Regions from separate parts of the Serratia sp. C2(1) genome, predicted to be linked through region 2. Evidence: predicted binding sites of a transcription regulator. Region 2 holds the regulator's gene; each other region holds the start of a gene.
What was found. Region 2 encodes LexA, which represses DNA repair genes until DNA is damaged. Its sites were predicted from a motif close to TNCTGTATGTACATACAGNA; they were not measured.
Positions count from the first base shown of each region.

Region 1: the regulator LexA is predicted to act here: its motif matches at 1,675-1,694, upstream of umuD (translesion error-prone DNA polymerase V autoproteolytic subunit).
Region 3: the regulator LexA is predicted to act here: its motif matches at 3,389-3,408, upstream of mutH (DNA mismatch repair endonuclease MutH).

Region 1 is NZ_JAZFBA010000001.1:930,731-937,961, forward strand. Features, by position in the region: gene V2S86_RS04255 (alpha/beta fold hydrolase) at 1-498, shown strand, start outside; gene V2S86_RS04260 (response regulator transcription factor) at 552-1,172, opposite strand; gene umuD (translesion error-prone DNA polymerase V autoproteolytic subunit) at 1,712-2,134, shown strand; gene V2S86_RS04270 (autotransporter outer membrane beta-barrel domain-containing protein) at 2,240-5,674, opposite strand; gene V2S86_RS04275 (hypothetical protein) at 5,822-6,214, opposite strand; gene V2S86_RS04280 (HdeD family acid-resistance protein) at 6,731-7,231, shown strand, end outside.
Region 2 is NZ_JAZFBA010000003.1:322,376-329,606, reverse strand. Features, by position in the region: gene ubiC (chorismate lyase) at 1-433, shown strand, start outside; gene ubiA (4-hydroxybenzoate octaprenyltransferase) at 451-1,323, shown strand; gene plsB (glycerol-3-phosphate 1-O-acyltransferase PlsB) at 1,385-3,850, opposite strand; gene V2S86_RS19575 (diacylglycerol kinase) at 4,000-4,368, shown strand; gene lexA (transcriptional repressor LexA) at 4,488-5,096, shown strand; gene dinF (MATE family efflux transporter DinF) at 5,314-6,651, shown strand; gene V2S86_RS19560 (CsbD family protein) at 6,970-7,179, shown strand.
Region 3 is NZ_JAZFBA010000004.1:244,697-251,927, forward strand. Features, by position in the region: gene V2S86_RS20885 (NADP(H)-dependent aldo-keto reductase) at 15-1,055, opposite strand; gene V2S86_RS20890 (YgdI/YgdR family lipoprotein) at 1,468-1,686, opposite strand; gene V2S86_RS20895 (TerC family protein) at 1,858-2,574, opposite strand; gene mutH (DNA mismatch repair endonuclease MutH) at 2,670-3,356, opposite strand; gene rppH (RNA pyrophosphohydrolase) at 4,053-4,583, shown strand; gene ptsP (phosphoenolpyruvate--protein phosphotransferase) at 4,596-6,842, shown strand; gene lgt (prolipoprotein diacylglyceryl transferase) at 7,024-7,231, shown strand, end outside.

The DNA of each region.
Region 1 (7,231 bases), on a different contig from region 2:
GGCAGCGCGCGCGTGGCTGGCCTGGTGCTGTTAGGCGCGGTTACGCCGATGTTTGGCAAAAGCGAAACGCATCCGCAAGGCGTGGAGTTGTCCGTTTTCGAAGGGATCCGCGATGGGTTACGTAAAGATCGCGCCCAGTTCATCAGCGATTTCAACGTGCCCTTTTACGGCATCAATGCCGGCCAGACGATCTCTGAAGGCGTATTGACCCAGACCCTGAACATTGCTCTGCTGGCATCGCTGAAGGGGACCATTGAGTGCGTGACTGCGTTCTCGGAAACCGACTTCCGTGACGATATGCTGAAGATTGATGTACCTACGCTGGTGATCCACGGCAGCAACGATCAAATCGTTCCTATTGATGTCACCGGTAGAGTGGCCGCCGAAACGATCCCCGGCGCTGAACTGAAGGTGTATGACAATGCGCCTCACGGCTTTGCCGTAACGCATCAGGACCGGTTAAACGACGATCTGCTGGCGTTCTTGCAGGCTCGCTAAGCAAAATGGCTCATGTGCGGGGATCCCTGTATGCCTGCACATGAGCCGATTTGTCAGGATGCTTTGGACTTACTGAGATTTAACCGCTCGGCATGACGCACCAAATCCGCGAGAGAACGCACCTGCATCTTATCCATCACCCTGCGCCGATGTACCTTGACCGTAATTTCACTGACGCCCAGTTCCGCGGCAATCTGTTTATTCATCAAGCCTTTAATCGTCAGCTCCAGCACTTCCTGTTCGCGCGGCGTCAGCGTGAGGTGCCGCTGTTTCAGTTCATAATGCTCGCGCAACTGATCTGAATTTTCCGCGGCCAGATTGAGGGCTTCCTGAACCGCCTTCAGCAGGTCGGCAGAAGCGACGGGTTTGGTCAAAAACTCATGCGCGCCGGCTTTCATCGCCTGCACCGACAGCGGGATGGTGCCGTAGCCGGTAAGGAATATCACCGGCATTTCCCGACCGCTCGCTTTCAGCGCATCGGTTACCGCGAAACCATCACCGCTCGGCATGCGCATATCCAGAATGATGCAGCCGGGCACGGCGGGAAAGGTATGTGCAAGAAAGGCCTCTGCGCAGTCAAAATCAACGGCATTGTAGCCGGCAGAGTTTAATAGCCTGACAATAGATTGCCTGACCGAATGGTCATCATCGACGACATAAACGACATGTTCCATAGTTTGCCTCTGCAATTACGCCCTGAAACCGGGCATGTACCCAAGGGAACCCCACGCAGCCCGCCGGTTCTTCGGCCGGCAAATGCGCTCATGCTACCCCCTAATTAACCCGATCCGGATGTCAAAATGAAGACATCGCGGAGGATAATCAGGCTGCTCTGCGCCCGCAGGCCATTCAGGCTGGGTTCACACCCCAACGAAAAAGATAAAGAATTGAAGTTTAGACGATGAACACAGAGCGATCATCTCAGTGCGAAGGTCTGCTCATCGGTAAGCAGACCGGCTGAAACGATAGGCCAATTGAGAATAAAATGACCGTTTTTCTGTGAAAAATCATGTCATTATAGCTATAGTGTGTTCTTGCCGTAAAGGTGTTTACTGATACCTGAGAGCGAAAATGCAGATAAGCTGTCGGCCAGCCAGGGCAGGTAAATTCTCCACGGCATCAATCGGTTCCTTGGCCCCTCCGGGAAACCACTTGAACGCTATAAACCCTATGCGATACTGTATAAAAATACAGTTAAATAGGGTTGTTCATTATGCTGCATATTTCCGCTTGCGAAGAAAATAAAACCACGCCGGCATTGCCGCTGTTTGCCGATCCCGTGGCTTGCGGTTTCCCTTCTCCGGCGCAGGATTATGTGGAGGCCCGGCTGGATATCGGCAAACTGCTGGTGCGGCACCCCAACGCCACTTACTTTGTGCGCGCCAGCGGCGATTCGATGGTCGAAGGCAACATCAAGGATGGCGATCTGCTGATCGTCGACAGTTCACTGCGGGCGGAGCACGGGAACATTGTCATCGCCGCCATCGACGGCGAGTTCACGGTGAAGAAACTGCAGCGCCATCCCGATCTGCGCCTGCTGCCGATGAACCCGGCCTATTCGCCGATCGTCTTCGGTGACGACGACGCGCTGGAGATCTTCGGCGTGGTCACCTTTATTGTTTATGCTGCGCTGTGAGGGCGGGGTAAGCCATATAACGCCTAACCCCGGGAGGCGTTTTTGGCTGCTGAGCCGCCTCCCGGAAGTGACTGCGGGCATCCCTGCCTGTTCAGGAAAAAACTGTCAGAAATGCCATACCACGCCGGCATTCATACCGTTATCCTGATAGTTCTGAGATAACAAACCGGTGTAGTTGAGGGAAACGGCAACCGATTTTGTGACGTTGATTTCTGCCCCCGCCTTCATCACCATGCCGTCGCGTGAGGCTGCGACCGTGGCGGTATTGAAGGTGGCGTCAGTGCCGGCAAAACGCAAGCCGACTTCGCGCTCAGTCGCGTTGTACTGATGTTGCCAACCCAGTTCACCCCGCAGGGTAACGGCGCTGTCTTTACCGGTACTCCAGCGTTTGTCCGCGCGCATACCCAGGGTGGATAATGTTGCGCTGGTGCTCTGGCTGTCCGCTTTCAATGCGGCGGCACCGCCATTTTCCGTCATATCATCGCTACGGTAATTCACCCACGCCAGGTTGGCGAACGGCTCCAGATTGAACCAGGCATTGTCCAGACGGTAACCCGCTTCTGCGAAGATCTGGCCCGTTCCCGCGTTATAGCGCGCCTTGGCGTTATCGGACTGGCCGTAATACCCGATACCCCGAGAGGTTTCAATCCGGTGCCAGGTATAGGCGGTACCCGCGCGCAGGTTCAGGTTGTCATAGGTTTTGCCGGCATAGACCGCCAGATGATAGTTATCACTGTCGGCAGATGCGCCGTCTCCGTGCAATGAGGTGCGGGTGTAACCGGTGGCCAAGCCCAGACGCCAACGATCGGCCAGCTCATTATCCGCCCCGAGCAATACCCCAAAGGTAGAGTCGTGGAAGCCCGTGGCATTATCGTTGCCGCTGGCGTGCTCCCAGTTGCCCAACAAACTGACCCATGCGCCGTCCTCGTCTTGTTTGATGTCGCTGTTGTCCGCTGCGCCCTGAGTCTGGCGCAAACGGCCGTTAAGCGTATCCCGAACATAACGGCTGTTATTCACCAGCGCGGAGGCAGTATCCGCATGTATCTGCCCGGATAATTGACGATAGGCTTGACGCGCCAGTTCCACAGAAGGGGCTATCAGCAAGCTTTGATACACGGGGTGATCGGCCGGTAAGCGTTCAATTGCGGTCGCGAGGTTACGTTGATTGGCCGTGACGGCGACATCCGCAAAACGGGTGGCGTTACGTTGTAAACCCAATGAGAGGCTGGTGGGCTGATAGGCCAGGTCGGGCGTTAAAAACAGCCCGGCATCGGCAGGGCCAAATTGCCCGGTAATACCTTGCGCGGCAGTGAGCAAGGTATAACGCTGTGCCAGGATATTGCCGGCGGAGGATGGTGAAGCCAGCAGGTTTTGCCCCGCTTGCGGCACCACCGCAATCTCGCCACCGTTCAGTGTCGCCTGGCCATTGACCTGCAGCAAATCGCTGCGGCCGGCCTCAATGTCAGCCAGATAACGGGAGCCATTCTCCAGCGTCAGATCGTTATCAATCGTCAAGGTGCCGATGGAATTGCCGGGTGCTACCGAACCCCCTTTATTTGCCGTCAGCGTGCCGATATGCCCATTGCCGCTTACCAGCCCGCCTTCGCGCACCACAGTAGCGCCGGCGGCTTTACCGTTGGCGATAAAGAGCCCGTCAGCCGCGACATCGCTGGCTAACGTGCCGGTTTTGGCCAGTTGCAACGCAGCGCCTTTGGCAATCCGCGTCTGGCCGGCATAGTCATTATTCCCGCTGAGCGTTTGGCTACCGCCCGCTATTGTCAGGCCGCCTTTATAGTGCGTTCCGTCAGGATTGCCGAGATCAACGTCCGTGATACGGCCCGAGAAATTATCCTTCGCCTGACTCAACACCAGCGTTCTGTCCCCCAACGTGACTACGCCATTGCCGCTTAAGCTGCGGAGGGTGACGTTGTTCATGCTGTCTGGAACGCCCCACAGCGGATTGAAATTACCGTGTTCAGTGATGTCAAACCAACCGTTATTTTCCAGCGATGCGGAGTGGGCGAGGCTGCCGGGGCCGGTAAGGTATAACACCGCGCCCTTATTCACCCGGGTCACGCCGGTATAGGTGTTGATGCCGGTCATGTTGACCACCACATTCGGCATGAGCGTTAAGTCGCCGGCGCCGGAGATGGCACCCGCCAACCCCAGATAACCTTTTCCTCCGTTAGGATCCCCCGAGGGATCGCCGGCAGGGGCACTCATCAGATTTCCCATTTGCCTGGTCACGCGGTTAAGGTGCAATCCGCCGCCGTTGGCATCCGTAGAGAAATTATCGGCATTGACCACGAAAGGGGTAAACGCCGTAAGCTGATTTTGTAAATCATACATCACTGAATATTGAGCGAAAAAACCTAAACCCAACGTAATGTTCCAGGTTTCGGTGTCACTGCCGTCACGATCGATAACCAGGCGATCATCACGGCCTCCCTGCAGAGTGATCCCGTTGCCGACTTTCTGTCCATTGGCGTCGACAGGCTGAAGCGTCAGGGCGGTCACCGATGTGTTGTTTTCTCCCTCCTTATCAAATTTCACGCCATGCTGTTCGAGGATGTCGCCGAATTTTTTGCTGTCTATCGTTGCGTGAGTAGGATTGCCCGTATCGAATAAAATTGCGCCGCTCAGTGCCTCTGCGGGAAGCTCAACGGTGCTCGACTGACCATTGATATTGAGTGTGAAGGCGTATTTGAAGCGGCCTTCATGTTGCGATGACGCCGGTGCGCCAGAGTTGGGGAAATGGGTAATGTCGCCTTCACTGCGCGTCGGTGCCCAAGGGACCAGGGTATCAAACTGCGCCCGCAGGCTGGGGGTCAAATTGAGGATGGCGCAAGGCGCGCAACCCGGTGAACGCGTTGTCCCATTTTCATTGGCATTGTCATTACCGGCGACGATAAAACCGGTTTTCGTGATGGTGCTAAAGGGGCTGCCGCCATTGGGATTACCTTTTTCATCCGTAAAAAGAAAATCCCCTACGCCAAAGGTGCCGTAGAAGTGCTTTTCTTCTGTCGGTTTTCCTGTGGTAATGTTTTTTTCCGCAGCCAAATCAATATAGTAAGTTTTGTCCCCTATGACTTTAAAAGGCTTTTGATCTGCTTGCTGGGGGTGGTCGAGCAACAGATGTTCAACCTGGCCAATAACGTAGCCTTTATTGTTGCTGCCAGGCGTCGCTACCGGTATCGGGGTTGCATCATCGGTGTAATAGGTCAGGTCCGTTATTTGCTTGCGCTGTAACCAGTATCCCCCCCAGCCATTGTTGCCATAGAGATATTCGTATGCCTGATGCACATTCGGCCAGCGCGAGGTATCTTGTTGCCCGAGAACGGCGTTGAACTGATCCGAACCCGTATCAAAGATATATTTTTGTGCAGGGCCGCCGTTCACACCGACATTGATAGTGAGGCGGTTATCTAAATGCCCAAGGGGAATGTTGACTGGAGCCGGTGCCGCCAGAACATAAGATACCGGATGTAAAAGTAATAGCGAACTGACTACGAACTTCAATGGTTTGACTTTTTTTATCATTTCCATACCCCATAGTTGCAATTGATTGAAAGTAAAAGGTAAGTGGGAAAAATATTTCAAATTGTCTGGTAAAAATGCAGTCCGTCATTCTGATGATGGAAATTGGCTTTATTTTATTGTTTTGGCGGTGGTGTTGCATGTTCGTGTTTATCGAATAACGATGGAATCGAAAAAGCATTGCGCTAATTTATCGGGAACATGAATGTCTCGTGTCCATTTTAATACATTGTTTTTTTCTTCCGGCGACACATCACCGCCCCAGACATCGATAAATTTATTGTTTTTAAAGAATAATACGCCAGGGTCGGAGATGTCTGTTGCGGCAGAAATGGCAAGCCATTCGCTTTCGGCCAAAACCTGAGAGACTTCTATGGTGTTTAGTTTTATTTTTTGGGTAAGGGATTTTTGCACCAACTCCTGGTAGAAACCCATGTTGCCAGTATTGATGTCTTTCTTTAAAGACCCGCAATCTTGAGAGGATATTGCCATTTTAGCCATGAAAAATAATGACAGGGTTAAGGTTAATGCGCTTTTATTCATCTGAATGTCTCTGGCTTAATGCAGGGTGAATATGATTATAGATTATGATGATTAATTGAGTTTGTTGATTTTGAATTTGTTGATAATTATACGTAACGTATTGTTTTTATGATTTTTTTACCCATTTTTTTTTGCGGCTCGGTGGGCGATTATTGGATAAATCTATCGGGGTTTAAAGGGCGAAATGGGTGGCGGCAACGTATTCCGGGCTGGGTTGTAGGGCTGCAGGCCGGCGTTACCTGCGGACGCTTTAAAAAGGCGTGCCGCATTTGGATTCTCGCCCCTTAAGTAAGCTTGTTATTGATTTTCAATGGGTTATGCAATTCCATCCTCGGTTTTATCTGAAGTGAACGCCTGCGACAGCACATTCATAAATCATCTGCTAGGTTTAATGGAATTAAAAACTTCCATTTATCCTTGGATCTCAAGAGGGCAGTTTTGGTCGTTTACTCTAAGGCTCGTCTGCTGGGGTGCTGGTTATCTTATAATTAAAAACTATGGGCAGAGGTGATAGGCATGGTTCAGTTGGTCATGATTTTGCTGGGGGTCGATTATTTGCGTAACCGCTGGCGTGGGTTGATGATTGCCGGTTGGTTAGGTGTGTTGGCTGGCTTAATCATCTTCATCGATGCGTTGGATAACGCGATTTATTTCCCCTTGCATCCCTTTGCTTTCCTGTTGTTGGTCGAAGGCCTGGCAACGTTGATGGTTGCGCATACCGGCATCGGCGGGCAACGCACCTTGCGTTACGTAAAAGGAGGGGCATTTTCACTGGCTGCGGTATTGATCTTGAGCGGGCATCATCATGGTCATTTTATTTTATCGATGATTTTTGGCATTTTGTTTTTGACCGACGGGTTATTGCAAATCGTCACTGCTGGGGTTGTACGCTATAAAAACTGGAAGTTTGTGGTAGCCGGCGGCGTAATAGAAGTCATGTTGGCCATTTTCTTCTTTCAACCCTATCCGACCCATTATGTCGGCACCGTACCTTATTGTTTAGGGCTGGGATTGATA
Region 2 (7,231 bases):
GGAGTTAGGATCCATGACCCGCCGTTTTGAACGCCACTGCGGGCGCGTACACGTTGAACCGCAGCGCGAGTGTTTCGTTACCCGCGACCAGTTGGGTGAAGAAGCCGAGCATCTGCCGGACAGCCCGCGTTATTGGCTGCGCGAGATTATACTGCTGGGCGATAACCAGCCCTGGCTGCTGGGGCGCACGGTGATCCCGCAGGAAACCCTGACCGGCCCGGATCAGGCGCTGGTGGATTTGGGCACGCTGCCGCTGGGGCGCTATCTGTTCAGCAGCGGTGAATTGACTCGCGATTACATTCATATGGGTCGGCAGGGTGCGCTGTGGGCGCGCCGCTCCCGTTTGCGGCTGGCGGGCAAGCCGTTGTTGCTGACCGAACTGTTTTTACCCGCTTCGCCGTTGTACGCGGCGGGCAGTACGGAAACCGCATGATGAGGAGAGGAAATACCTTGGAGGGAAGCGTGACTCAAAGCAAATGGCGGGCTTACAGCCATCTGATGCGCCTCGATAAACCGATCGGCAGCCTGCTGCTGCTGTGGCCAACGTTGTGGGCGCTGTGGATTGCGGGGCAGGGTGTGCCGCCGCTGTCCATTCTGCTGGTGTTTGTCCTTGGGGTGTTCCTGATGCGCGCTGCCGGCTGTGTGGTGAATGACTATGCCGATCGCGCCGTTGACGGTCACGTGAAGCGCACGGCGGGGCGCCCAATGCCGAGCGGTCGGGTGAGCGAGAAAGAGGCCAAGATCCTGTTCGTGGTGCTGGTGCTGATCTCGTTTGGGTTGGTACTGACGCTGAACGCCATGACCATCTGGCTATCGCTGGCGGCGCTGGCGCTGGCGTGGATCTATCCGTTTATGAAACGGGTGACCAATCTGCCGCAGTTTGTGCTGGGGGCGGCGTTTGGCTGGGGCATTCCAATGGGTTACGCTGCCGTCAGCGAGTCGTTGCCGCTGAGCTGCTGGCTGCTGCTGCTGGCCAATATCTGCTGGACGGTGGCTTACGATACGCTGTATGCAATGGTAGACCGCGACGATGACCTGAAGATTGGCGTCAAATCCACCGCCATTCTGTTTGGCCGTTACGACAAGCTGATCGTCGGTCTGCTGCAGTTCGCCACACTGCTGCTGCTGCTGTCGGTGGGCTATTTGGCACAGCTGAGCGGAGCATTTTATTGGTCGTTGCTGCTGGCGGGTGCCTTGTTTATCCATCAGCAAAAGCAAATCGCTACCCGCGATCGCGACGCCTGCTTCAAGGCGTTCCTGGATAACAACTATGTCGGGCTGGTACTGTTTATCGGTATCGTATTGAGTTACTGGCAGGGATAGCGGTATTTCGGCAATAAAAAAGGCACCTGAGGGTGCCTTTTTGTTTTCGATTATCAATCGATTATTCGTCTTTCTCTTCCACAGTCGCCGTTTCCGGCTGCGCGTTGGTTTCCGCCGGCATGCTGACGCTTTCGATAGTCAGCTTGATTTCCGGGGTAATCAAATCGCTCAGCATGCTGTACACCTCGAGGGTGTGCTCACGAACCGCATCGCCGATATCGTTGATGTAGCCTTCTTCACGCAACGTCGCCACCAGGGTAGAGAATACCGCCTTGTCGAAGAACTCCGGTGCGTTGATGCCGTGCAGCACCGAAAGGCGCTGGGCCATGATACGGCTCTCTTTCTCCAGCGCGCCGCGGTTGATGCTCGGGTTGGCGCTGAGGATAGACATGGTGATGGCATAGCGCTGCAACGTTTCGCGCACGCCGGCGGCCAGCAGCTGCAGAGGGCGAATGCGCGCCGGGTTAAGCACCAGATCCTCGCCTTTGTCGCAGATAAGCTGTTGGCGGATCATTTCCTCGATCAGCAGCCGCAGCACTTCCGGCAACTGTTCCTTGTCGTTATGCAGGAACAGTTCGGCTTTCAGCATCGGGTAAATCAGGCCGATCTGCCGCAGCAGTTCAGCGCGTGACACCCGGCGGTGATGCATCACTATGGTGGCGATCAGCGAAGGCAGCACCAGCAGATGGTGAATATTGTTGCGGTAATAGGTCATCAGCACTGCCTGCTCGCGCGGCAGGATGATGATATCGCCGATGTTATCCTTCTCCACCTCGAACTTGTTCATGTTCAACGCGTGATCCAGCAGCGCGTCCGGCGTCTGGGTTGGCACGGTGACGTCGCCGGCGTAAGGCACGTTGCGCATCAGTTGCAGATAACACTCCAACTGCTCAAGCAGCTGTTCACGGGTCAGCGAACGCTGGCGTGAGGCCAGCAGCGCCGTGGAACACAGGTTCATGGCATTGGCGGCGGCCGCGTTGTTGATGCGTACCATAATCTTGGCCGCCAGGTCGTTGACCGTTGGCGTCAGCCAGCTTGGACGTTGGGCTTCGATCGGGTCAATCGATTCGCGCCACTGCGGCACGTTCTGGTTCAGGTAGGCGGTCAACGGCAGCGGATCGCCGAAGTTGACGTAACCCTGACCGAGATTGCGCAGTTTGCGCAGGCCGCGCAGCATCTGCAACAGGCTCTCTTTTTCCTTGGTCGCACCGCGCAGTTCTTTGGCGTAGGTACCCACTTCCATCACGTGTTCGTAACCGATGTAGATCGGCACCAGCGTGATAGGGCGAGTACCGCCGCGCAACATTGCCTGAATGGTCATCGACAGGGTGCCGGTCTTCGGTTCCAGCAGGCGTCCGGTACGGGAACGGCCGCCTTCGACGAAGTATTCCACCGAGTAGCCGCGGGTAAACAGCTCGCCGAGGTATTCGCGGAACACCGTCGAGTACAGCTTGTTGCCTTTGAAGGTACGACGAATAAAGAACGCGCCCAGGCGACGGAAGATCGGCCCGGCCGGCCAGAAGTTGAGATTGATGCCGGCGGCGATGTGCGGCGGCACCAGACCCTGGTGATACAGCACGTAGGACAGCAGCAGGTAGTCCATATGGCTGCGGTGGCACGGCACATACACGATCTCGTGGCCGTCCTGCGCCAGCTGGCGCACGCGCTCGGCATTGGTGACGTTGATGCCCTGATACAGCCGGTTCCAGGTCCAGCTCAGCACCCGATCGGAAAGACGCACCGTTTCGTACGAGAAATCGGCGGCGATCTCTTCCATCAGCGCAATGGCGTTCTGCTGGGCCTTTTCATGGGAAATTTTCTTGCTGCGCGCTTCGTCTTCGACCGCTTTTTCGATCGCTTTGGAGGCCAGCAGCTTATTGAACAGATCCTGACGGGCCGGCAGGCTTGGGCCGACGGCGGCCAGACGTTGACGCGAGAAATGCATGCGCGCCACGCGTGCCAGTTTCTGCGCGATAGTTTTGTCCGTGCCGTGTTCGGTCGCCATTCGGCGCAGCGAAACGGTGTTGGAGAAACGCACGAAGCTGTCGCGGCCCAGCCACAGCACGGCGAAGAATTTCTGGACGCCGTTCAGCAGGCGCAGATGCGGCGTGCCGTGACCTTCGCGGCCAGGGGAACGGCCAAACATCACCGAAACCGGCAGCATCTGAATATCGAGATCCGGATTGCTGCGGTGCAGATCCAGATAGTCGTGAAACAGTTTGACCGACTCTTCTTTCGGCGTGTAGTAGCGGAACACGCGCGGGCCGTCGTGAATAAACACGTGGCTTGGCAGTACGGTGCCGTCTATCTCCAACGGATTGAGGGGATCGGGCAAATCCTGCGCCAGGCACTGGGTGCGCAGCGTCAGTAAATCCGCCTTGGAATTATAAGGTAAAACATACAGAATCGGCCGTGAGGGATCCAACCCTAACTCCGTGACCGGATCTGAAGGGATAACCTTACTTCTTACCAACAATTTGAGTGGTAAATTCAATAATTTATAATAAATTTTACGCCAACCTGACATAACAACGTGAAGCCTCTTGTTAGCAATGCGCCGCAAGCATACCAGAAACCGGGTAGCAGATCTGTGGTGTTGGAAAACCGGGAGCCGGGAGAGTTTCCTGACCCAAGCTCTATAATTATGACTTACCTCTGTGAAAGGCACTAAAAAACATGGCAAACCAAGCAACCGGACTGACCCGTATTATTAAAGCCGCCGGCTATTCCTATAAAGGGTTTTCTGCTGCCTGGCAGCACGAAGCCGCATTTCGCCAGGAACTGGTGGCGACCGTGCTGGCTATCATACTGGCGATCTGGCTGGATGTGGGTGCGATAGCGCGCATTTTGCTGATCGGCTCGGTGCTGTTGGTGGTGGTCGTCGAGATGCTGAACAGCGCGATTGAAGCCATTGTCGATAGGGTGGGCACGGAACACCACGAGCTTTCCGGCCGCGCGAAAGATATGGGGTCGGCGGCGGTAACGCTGACGATCGTCCTGGCGCTGTTTGTCTGGGGTTCTGTACTGTGGCAGCACTTTGCCTGAGTGGAATGCCCGGTTGCGGCGGGGGCGCTAATCCCTGATTTTTATTCATTCTTCGGTTCCCAAGGCGCGCTTACCTGTATATACTCACAGCAAGACTGTATAAACAAACAGGGGGCGGAATGAAAGCACTAACTACCAGACAACAAGAAGTCTATGATCTGATTCGCGATCATATTTCGTCAACTGGCATGCCGCCAACGCGCGCCGAGATCGCCATGCGTCTGGGGTTCCGTTCGCCAAATGCTGCAGAAGAACACCTGAAAGCGCTGGCGCGCAAGGGCGTGATCGAGATCGTCTCCGGCGCTTCGCGCGGCATTCGCCTGCTGATGGAAGATGAAGAAGGTTTACCGCTGATTGGCCGCGTGGCCGCCGGTGAACCGCTGCTGGCGCAGCAGCATATCGAAGGGCACTATAAGGTGGATCCTTCCCTGTTCAAACCGAGCGCGGATTTCCTGCTGCGGGTCAATGGCATGTCGATGCGTGATATCGGCATTCTCGATGGTGATCTGCTGGCGGTGCATAAAACCCAGGACGTGCGTAACGGCCAGGTGGTCGTGGCGCGTATTGAAGACGAAGTCACGGTCAAGCGCCTGAAAAAAAACGGCAATGTGGTCGAGCTGCTGCCGGAAAACAGCGAATTCCAGCCTATCGTGGTCGATCTGCGTCAGCAGAATTTCACCATTGAAGGCCTGGCAGTCGGCGTGATCCGCAATGGCGACTGGATTTAACCCACCCGCCAGAACGTCGTCTCCTGATTTAAATCGCCCCAGTTCTGGGGCGATGTCATTTCTAATTCAATGTAATACCCAATAGATTTCAAGGCGCAGGAAGGCGGCCAGCGAGAGAATCCGCAGGAGCTTACTCAAGTAAGTGGCTGGGGTGAGCGCGCGTAGCCAACACATCTGCACCTTGAAAGATGAAGGGTATCCACGGGAACATTTCACTATGCGCCTGCTTTCTGCCTTCACCAGCGATACTGATAAAGCCCTATGGCGCCTTGCGTTGCCCATGATCTTTTCCAATATTACCGTCCCGCTGCTTGGGTTGGTGGATACTGCGGTGATTGGCCACCTGGAAAGCTCCACCTATCTGGGCGGCGTAGCTATTGGTGCCATGGCTACCAGCTTCCTGTTTATGCTACTGCTGTTCCTGCGCATGAGCACTACCGGCCTGGCGGCGCAGGCGCTCGGTGCGCAGGATCCGTCGGCACTGGCACGCGCTTTTATGCAGCCGCTACTGATGGCGGTATTGGCCGGGTTGGCCATCGTATTGCTGCGCCATCCGCTGATCGATGCAGCTCTACAGATTGTGGGCGGTGATGGCGCAGTACTGGAACAGGCGCGGCTTTTCCTCGAGATCCGCTGGCTAAGCGCGCCGGCAGCGCTGGCCAATATGGTGATTCTGGGCTGGCTGCTTGGGGTGCAATACGTGCGTGCGCCGGTGATCTTGCTGATTGTCGGTAATCTGTTGAATATCGTACTGGATATCTGGCTGGTGATGGGGTTGGGCTGGAACGTGCAGGGGGCGGCGATAGCCACCGCCATCTCTGAATACGCCACGTTGTTGCTGGGGCTGTGGCTTACCTGGCGGGTGATGCGCATACGCGGCATTGCCGCACCGATGCTGCGCCGGGCCTGGCGCGGTAATCTGCGGCGCCTGTTGGCACTGAATCGCGACATTATGCTGCGTTCATTGTTGCTGCAAGTGTGTTTTGCTTCACTGACCATCTTCGGCGCCCGGCTGGGCGGTGACGTGGTGGCGGTAAACGCGGTGCTGATGAATTTACTGACTTTCACCGCCTACGCGCTTGACGGTTTTGCCTATGCGGTAGAAGCGCATTCCGGCCATGCCTATGGCGCCCGCGACGACAGCCAACTGCGCAAGGTGTGGCGCGCGGCATGTCGCCAGGCCTGCCTGGTGGCGTTGGCCTTTGGGGTGGTGTATGCCGTTGCCGGGCAGCATATCGTGGCCGCGCTAACCTCTTTGCCGGAACTGCGTACGCTGGCAAGCCATTATCTGCCGTGGCAGGTGGCGCTGCCGTTGGTCGGTGTGTGGTGCTATCTGCTGGACGGCATGTTTATTGGCGCCACCCGCGGTGCAGAAATGCGCAACAGCATGGCGGTGGCGGCCGTCGGTTTCGGCCTGACGTTATTTACCGTCCCGTTGTTGGGCAACCACGGATTATGGCTGGCGCTGGCGGTGTTTCTGTCGCTGCGGGGCATTGCGCTGGGCTGGTTCTGGCACCGTCACCGGCTGCACGGCACCTGGTTTGCGGTACGATAAGTCAGTGATCTTTACCGATAATCAAGTAATTTATCTTATGTTTTTATTTATATTTGCTTACATATTTCAAAGCGTCGTCCCATCTGGGTAGCGCCTTGTTTGTTGGCGTGTTTTTCTGATTTATAGTTTTTTAATGGGTTTTTATTCTGGTTTTTGTTATTTTTTCGTTATCTGCGTCTACACTTAATCATGTGGCTGGCTAAATGAATGGGGGAGTGGCATCCCTTTGGTTGGTAGCAATAGACCATAAAAATTGCTTGGTTAGATGCCCAGTCAGCACAGTGTCAAACTGATTTAACACAGGTTAACGGAGAGACTATGAACAAAGATCAAGCTGACGGTAACTGGAAACAGTTCAAAGGGAAAGTGAAGGAACAATGGGGCAAGCTGACCGATGACGATTTGGCGGTCATTGAAGGGAAACGCGAACAGCTTGTCGGTAAAATCCAGGAACGTTATGGCTACCAGAAAGAGGCGGCCGAGAAAGAAGTTAAGTCCTGGGAAGACCACAACAAGTATCGCTGGTAGCGAGCAGGGCCACAGCGGATGGTGGCCGTAAGCGACTGACTGTAGCCGGCCC
Region 3 (7,231 bases), on a different contig from region 2:
GTGCCCCGACTTATTTATGGCGCGGGAATGGTAAAGCGGGTATGGATCTCTTCCAATCCCTGCAACACGTCTTCATCCAACACCACGTCAAAACTGTCGATATTGGTTTTCAGCTGTTCCAGCGTGGTGGCACCCAGCAGGGTGCTGGCCACGAACGGCTGTTGCCGCACGAACGCCAGCGCCATCTGTGATGGATCCAGCCCGTGCTTTTTGGCTAACGCGACATATTCGGCAATCGCCCGTTGCGTTTGCGGCGCAGAATAACGGTTAAAGCGGGTGAACAGCGTATTGCGCGCTCCGGCCGGCTTGGCACCGTTAAGATACTTGCCGCTCAGGGTGCCGAACGCCAGGCTTGAATAGGCCAGCAGTTCAACGCCCTCGTGCTGGCTGATCTCCGCCAGAGCGATCTCAAAGCTGCGGTTCAGCAGGCTGTAGGGGTTTTGAATCGAGACAATGCGCGGCAGTTCGTGTTTTTCAGCCAATTGCAGATAGCGCATTACGCCCCACGGCGTTTCATTGGATACCCCGATATAACGGATTTTACCGGCGCGTACCTGCTCGGTCAGCGCTTCCAGCGTTTCCAGCAGGGTAACGGTGGCTTTATCGTCGGTGTATTGATAATTGAGTTTGCCGAAGTAGTTGGTTTGGCGCTGCGGCCAGTGCAACTGATAAAGATCGAGATAATCGGTGTTCAGCCGTTTCAGACTTGCGTCCAGCGCGGCGCGGATATTTTTGCGGTCCAACGCCTGTTGCGGGCGGATGCTGCTGTCGGTACCGCGTATCGGTCCGGCGATCTTGCTGGCCAGCACTATTTTTTCACGGTTGCCGCGCGCCTTGATCCAGCTGCCGATGTACTGTTCGGTCAGCCCCTGGGTTTCAGGACGGGGCGGTACCGGATACATCTCTGCGGTATCGATCAGATTGACGCCAGCGGCTAATGCATAGTCGAGTTGTGCATGGGCATCGGCTTCACTGTTTTGTTCGCCAAAGGTCATGGTGCCCAGTCCCAGCACGCTCACTTCTAAAGAACTGTGGGGAATTCGGTGGTATTGCATTAACGGCCTTCCTTTCATGTTAGCGCTTACGGGCCTTTACGCCCGGTGAAACAGGAGCCTAATAACCTGCAAGGCGGTGATATCGCCTTTCTCGACTATAACCAAGCCGTGAAGATGGGGGAAGTGGATTCCGTGCGGAGAAGGTTATCGCGCAGAAGAGGAGGCGATATACCCGTCGTCTTTCAAGCTACATCTAAATAGCTGCGCCTAAGAGTGCTACAGGTGAGGAGCATGCAGAGCGCCGACACGCCGTGAATCCATCCATGGAGGCGCGTATCGCGCGTCCATGCGCTCAACGGTCGGCTAAACTGCATGCTGCCCACCCGCCTCAAGCTTGGGGTGTAGCGGTATTACACGCAGTTATTTAGGCGCCCAGCCGTAAATTGAAAGCCATAGGGCACAGTTAGGGGGATTAACGTTCGATGACCTGTGAAACCTGATCGCCGTTGATTTGGCGGTTGTTGCCTTTTTCATCTTTATAGCTGATCAAGCCGGTATCCTGGTCGATCTCGGGTTTGCCCTGAGTCAGGATCATATTGCCGTCCTTGGTCGCCATCACGTAATCGCTGGAGCAGCCCGTCAGCCCGGCGGCGATTACCAACGCAGAAACTGCCATTACCCACTTTTTCATCCTGCCGATCCTCAATTATGTATGCAGAAAAGAGCCTTCTCCCAAGATTAGCAAACTCTGGATACCTCGTGTTTCGGATAAGTCCTTATCTTGGTAAGAGAAAGTGTGCAGAAGAAGTGAAAGAAGGATAAAAATGCGAACGGGAGCGGCTTTCGCTCGCTCCCGTGGGGATTACTCTACTGTCTGGTTTTTCTTGCCACGCATCAGGTTGAGTGCTTCGACGGACATCGAGAAGAACATCGCAAAATAGATGTAACCTTTCGGGATATGCACCTGGAAGCTTTCCAGCATCAGGGTGAAACCGACCAGAATCAGGAACGCCAGCGCCAGCATTTTCACTGAAGGATGACGGTTGACGAACTCGCCGATCGGCCGGGCGGCAAACATCATTACCCCCACCGCAATCACCACCGCTGCCATCATAATAAACAGATGATCGGACAGGCCTACCGCCGTAATCACCGAGTCCAGGCTGAAGATGATATCCAGTAACATTATCTGCACGATGGCGCCGAAGAAGCCGTTCACTTTGGTGTGGTGCTCTTCATCGGACCCTTCGATGGTTTCGTGGATCTCTTTACTGGCTTTCCAGATCAGGAACAGCCCACCGAGCAGCAGGATCAGATCGCGTGCCGAGATACTGTGGTCCATCACGGTAAACAGCGGGTGGGTCAGACGGATCACCCAGGCGATAGACGCCAGCAGCCCCAAACGCATCAGCATTGCGCCGGCCAGACCGATACGGCGTGCCTTGTTCTGCTGCGCCTTCGGCAGTTTGGCCACCACCAGAGACAGGAAAATAATATTATCAATACCCAGAATGATCTCAAGAATGGTCAGCGTACCTAACGCTAACCAGGCATTGGGATCCATAATCCAATCGAACATTGCCAAGCCACACCTTAATAAAATGCAAAGGCTGAATTATACGCGATTATTGATGCGGCGACACCGTTAGCTAAACATGGCTTAAACAAAGAGGATCATATTAAGAAATGTCTTGCCAATAACGCGGCGGTGAAGCTTTTTTTCAGATAAAAACCGCGCGGCAGCGTGAGGATCGGCTGGCCCTGTTCGCCGATGGCCTCGGTCAGTGCCTTGCTGTTGGCCGCCTTGGGCCGCAATTGCAGTACCTCACCGTGGCGTGCGGTGATCCGCTCCACGTGGCCGAGCACGATCAGGTCCATCAGTTCCTCCCAGTCACGGCGCAGCATCTCTTCTTCAGCGGCATTCGGGCTCCACAGCAACGGTGATCCTATGCGCCGCTGCGCCAGCGGGATTTGTCGTTCTCCTTCTACCGGTATCCACAGTACCCGCGCCAACTTATGGCGCACATGGCTGCTGGCCCAGGTAACGCCGCTGTTGCCGGTAAGCGGTGCTACGCAGACGAAGGTGGTCTCCAGCGGCTTGCCGGCGGCGTCAATCGGGATGGTTTTCAACTCAATGCCCAGTTCGGGAAAATCCTGCTCCGGCTTGCTGCCCGCCATGGCGCCAAGGTAAAGCTCCAGCAACATGCCTACCCAACCCTTATCGCGTTTCAGATCCTTCGGGATCGGCAACTGGGCGCGTGCAGCCAGTTCACCCAGGCTAAAACCGGCAAGCTGCTGCGCTCGCTCAAACAGCCGCTGTTCGTTTTCCGGCGGAGTGGGGAGAGGGGATAAAAACGCCATATTACAAGCCCGTCAGGTTTGGTTGAAAAACGTACTGCATTTGTGCACAGCGAACATCGACCGGAAAAGACGCGGGAATAAACAAATAGCGGCATGATTTTCCATGACTTTTTTTCTTCCGTCACGCAATAAACAAATTTCGTCCGGTGCTTGTGCACCTGAAGCCACCGACAATAAACAGGATCTTACACCTATTTATCCACAGATTTGTGGGATAACCCAAATTTTTCCCGATCACTGGTTCGATTTACAGCCTTGACGCGGGCGCTTTTTTGCGAAATTGTCCGTTTTGTGCGTAACTCATACGGATAATCTGTGGATAAAAACGTCGTTGGTGGATCTTTCGCCAGGGTAAGATCCTTAACGTGCATAGATCACATTTTTACCTTACCGATGCCTGTTGATAATAATATATCCCACTGTTTTTATTTAATTAATATTAAATCGCTTTTAGCGTCATTTTTGGGTTCACCAGAGTTTTACCGGCTTATCCCTTGAGTTCTTCACACACCTATCCACAGAAAAAGTGAATAAAACCGCCGTAAAATCGCCTTGCTTGTTTATAACTTTGCCATTATCTGTGAGTTATCCCAATGTTATCCGGTTTAGGGTGCTGCAAAGCAGTGGTTTACCGCCTGTAGCTTGTGTGAAACAATCAGGACATCTATGCGAATTTAAGCTTATCGAGGTAGTCCGGTGATCGATGATGATGGCTACCGCCCGAATGTTGGTATCGTAATCTGTAATCGTCAGGGGCAAGTCCTTTGGGCTCGCCGTTACGGTCAACACTCCTGGCAGTTTCCCCAAGGTGGGATTAACCCTGGCGAAACCGCAGAACAGGCAATGTACCGTGAGCTGTTCGAAGAAGTGGGGCTGAGCAAAAAGGATGTGCGCATCCTGGCCTCTACCCGCAACTGGTTGCGCTATAAATTGCCAAAACGTTTGGTGCGTTGGGACACAAAGCCGGTTTGTATCGGCCAAAAGCAGAAATGGTTTTTGTTGCAGTTAATGTGCAATGACGCGGATATCAATATGCAACGCAGCAGCACGCCGGAGTTCGACGGCTGGCGCTGGGTGAGCTTTTGGTATCCGGTGCGCCAGGTGGTGTCGTTCAAACGCGACGTTTACCGCCGGGTGATGAAAGAATTCGCCGTCACCGTGATGCCGATGCAGGAGCAGGCAACACAGCGGCAGCAGCCCCCCGCTTATCGCCGGAAGAGAGGTTAAGTTAAGCCGACTATGCTCACGCGCTTGCGAGAAATTGTTGAGAAGGTGGCCGCGGCGGCCAGTCTGACAGATGCGCTGGATCTTTTGGTCAATGAAACCTGTCTGGCGATGGATACGGAAGTCTGTTCCATTTATTTGGCGGACAACGATCGCCGCTGCTATTACCTGATGGCGACGCGCGGGTTGAAAAAACCGCGCGGGCGGGCTATCGCGTTGGCATTTGATGAAGGTATCGTCGGGTTAGTCGGGCGCCGTGCGGAGCCGATAAACCTGGCGGATGCGCAGAGCCACCCCAGCTTCAAATACATACCCCAGGTAAAGGAGGATCGTTTCCGATCCTTCCTTGGCGTGCCGATTATCCATCGCCGCCAGCTGCTGGGGGTGTTGGTCGTGCAGCAGCGCGAACTGCGCCAGTTCGACGAAGGCGAAGAGTCTTTCATGGTAACCCTGGCCACACAAATGGCCGGGATCCTCTCGCAGTCGCAGCTTAACGCCATTTTTGGCCAATATCGCCAGACGCGTATCCGGGCGCTGGCGGCATCACCCGGCGTAGCGGTGGCGGAAGGTTGGCAAGACAGCAGCCAGCCGTCGCTCGATCAGGTTTACAAGGCCTCGACGCTCGATACCGTGAGCGAGCGGGAACGCCTGACGCAGGCGCTGGAAGAAGCAGGCGCGGAATTCCGCCGCTTCAGCAAGCGCTTTGCCGCCAGCTCGCAAAAAGAGAGCGCGGCGATTTTCGATCTGTACTCCCACCTGTTGAACGACGCTCGCCTCAAGCGCGAACTGTTCGCCGAAATTGACGCCGGTTCGGTGGCGGAATGGGCGGTTAAACAGGTCATAGAGGTCTTTGCCGCCCAATTTGCCAGCCTGCAAGACACTTACATGCGCGAGCGTGCCAGCGATCTGCGTGCGCTCGGCCAGCGTCTGTTGTTCCACCTCGACGACACCACCCAAGGCGCTACTCAGTGGCCGGCGCGCTTTGTGCTGGTGGCGGACGAACTGACCGCGACGCTATTGGCCGAAATGCCGCAGGACAGACTGGTCGGCGTGGTGGTGCGCGACGGTGCCGCCAACTCCCATGCGGCGATTTTAGTGCGGGCGATGGGCGTGCCGACGGTGATGGGCGCGGATATCCAGCCTGCACTGCTCAGCCAGCGACTGCTGATTGTCGACGGCTATCGCGGCGAACTGTTGGTGGACCCTGAACCTGTGCTGGTTCAGGAATACCAGCGGCTGATCAGCGAAGAACTTGAGTTAAGCAAACTGGCGGAAGACGACGTCGAGCAGCCGGCCCAGCTCAAAAGTGGCGAGCGTGTCCAAGTGATGCTTAACGCCGGCCTCAGCCCGGAACACGAACAGCTGCTGGGCGGGCGAGTCGATGGCGTCGGCCTTTACCGAACCGAAATCCCTTTTATGTTGCAGAGCGGCTTCCCTTCGGAAGAAGAGCAGGTTGCGCAGTATCAGGGCATGTTGCAGCTCTACCCGAACAAGCCGGTCACGCTGCGGACGCTGGATATTGGCGCCGATAAACAGCTGCCTTATATGCCAATCAGCGAAGAAAACCCTTGCCTGGGCTGGCGCGGTATCCGCATTACCCTTGATCAGCCGGAAATATTCCTGATTCAGGTGCGCGCGATGCTGCGCGCCAATGCCGGGACCGGTAACCTGGGTATCCTGCTGCCGATGATTACCAGCCTGGAAGAGATCGACGAGGCTCGGCGTCTGATCGATCGCGCAGGGCGTGAAGTGGAAGAGGTGCTGGGTTACGAAATCCCGAAACCCAAACTTGGCGTCATGCTTGAAGTGCCGTCGATGATTTTCCTGATCCCTCATCTGGCGGGGCGGGTTGAGTTTATTTCGGTCGGAACCAATGACCTGACCCAATATCTGTTGGCGGTAGACCGCAACAATACCCGCGTGGCGGCGTTGTACGACAGTCTGCACCCTTCGATGCTGCAGGTGTTGAAGCTGATCGTCGTTCAGGCCAACTCGGCCGGGTTGCAGGTGAGCCTGTGCGGTGAGCTGGCCGGGGATCCGATGGGCGCGTTGCTGCTGGTGGGCATGGGCTATCGTAACCTGAGCATGAACGGGCGCAGCGTGGCGCGTATCAAATATTTGCTGCGGCATATTGAGCTATCCGACGCCGAAGTGCTGGCGCAGCGGGTGCTGGGCGCTCAGATGACCACCGAAGTGCGCCACCAGGTCGCGGCGTTTATGGAACGACGCGGTATGGGCGGTTTGATCCGCGGCGGCAAGTAAAGGCTGCTGTTGACTGATTTTTTTACAGAACTTTTCCCTGCCGGTCAGTCCGGAGGCGGTTAAGCTTATGCTATTATCCGCCTCCTCGACTGCGTTGAAAGCAACGAAAAAGAGTGTTTTAGCGCGTTTGGCACCTGCCGCCCCCGGTTGGGGAAGAATAATAGACATGTTGTGGTGATAGATGACCAATAGCTATCTGGCGTTTCCTAAATTTGATCCGGTGATTTTCTCTATCGGCCCGGTTTCTTTGCACTGGTACGGTCTGATGTACCTGGTTGGCTTTGTTTTTGCCATGTGGCTGGCGGTGCGCCGTGCCAACAAGCCGGGCAGCGGCTGGACCAAGGATGAAGTTGAGAACCTGCTGTATGCCGGTTTCCTCGGTGTGTTCG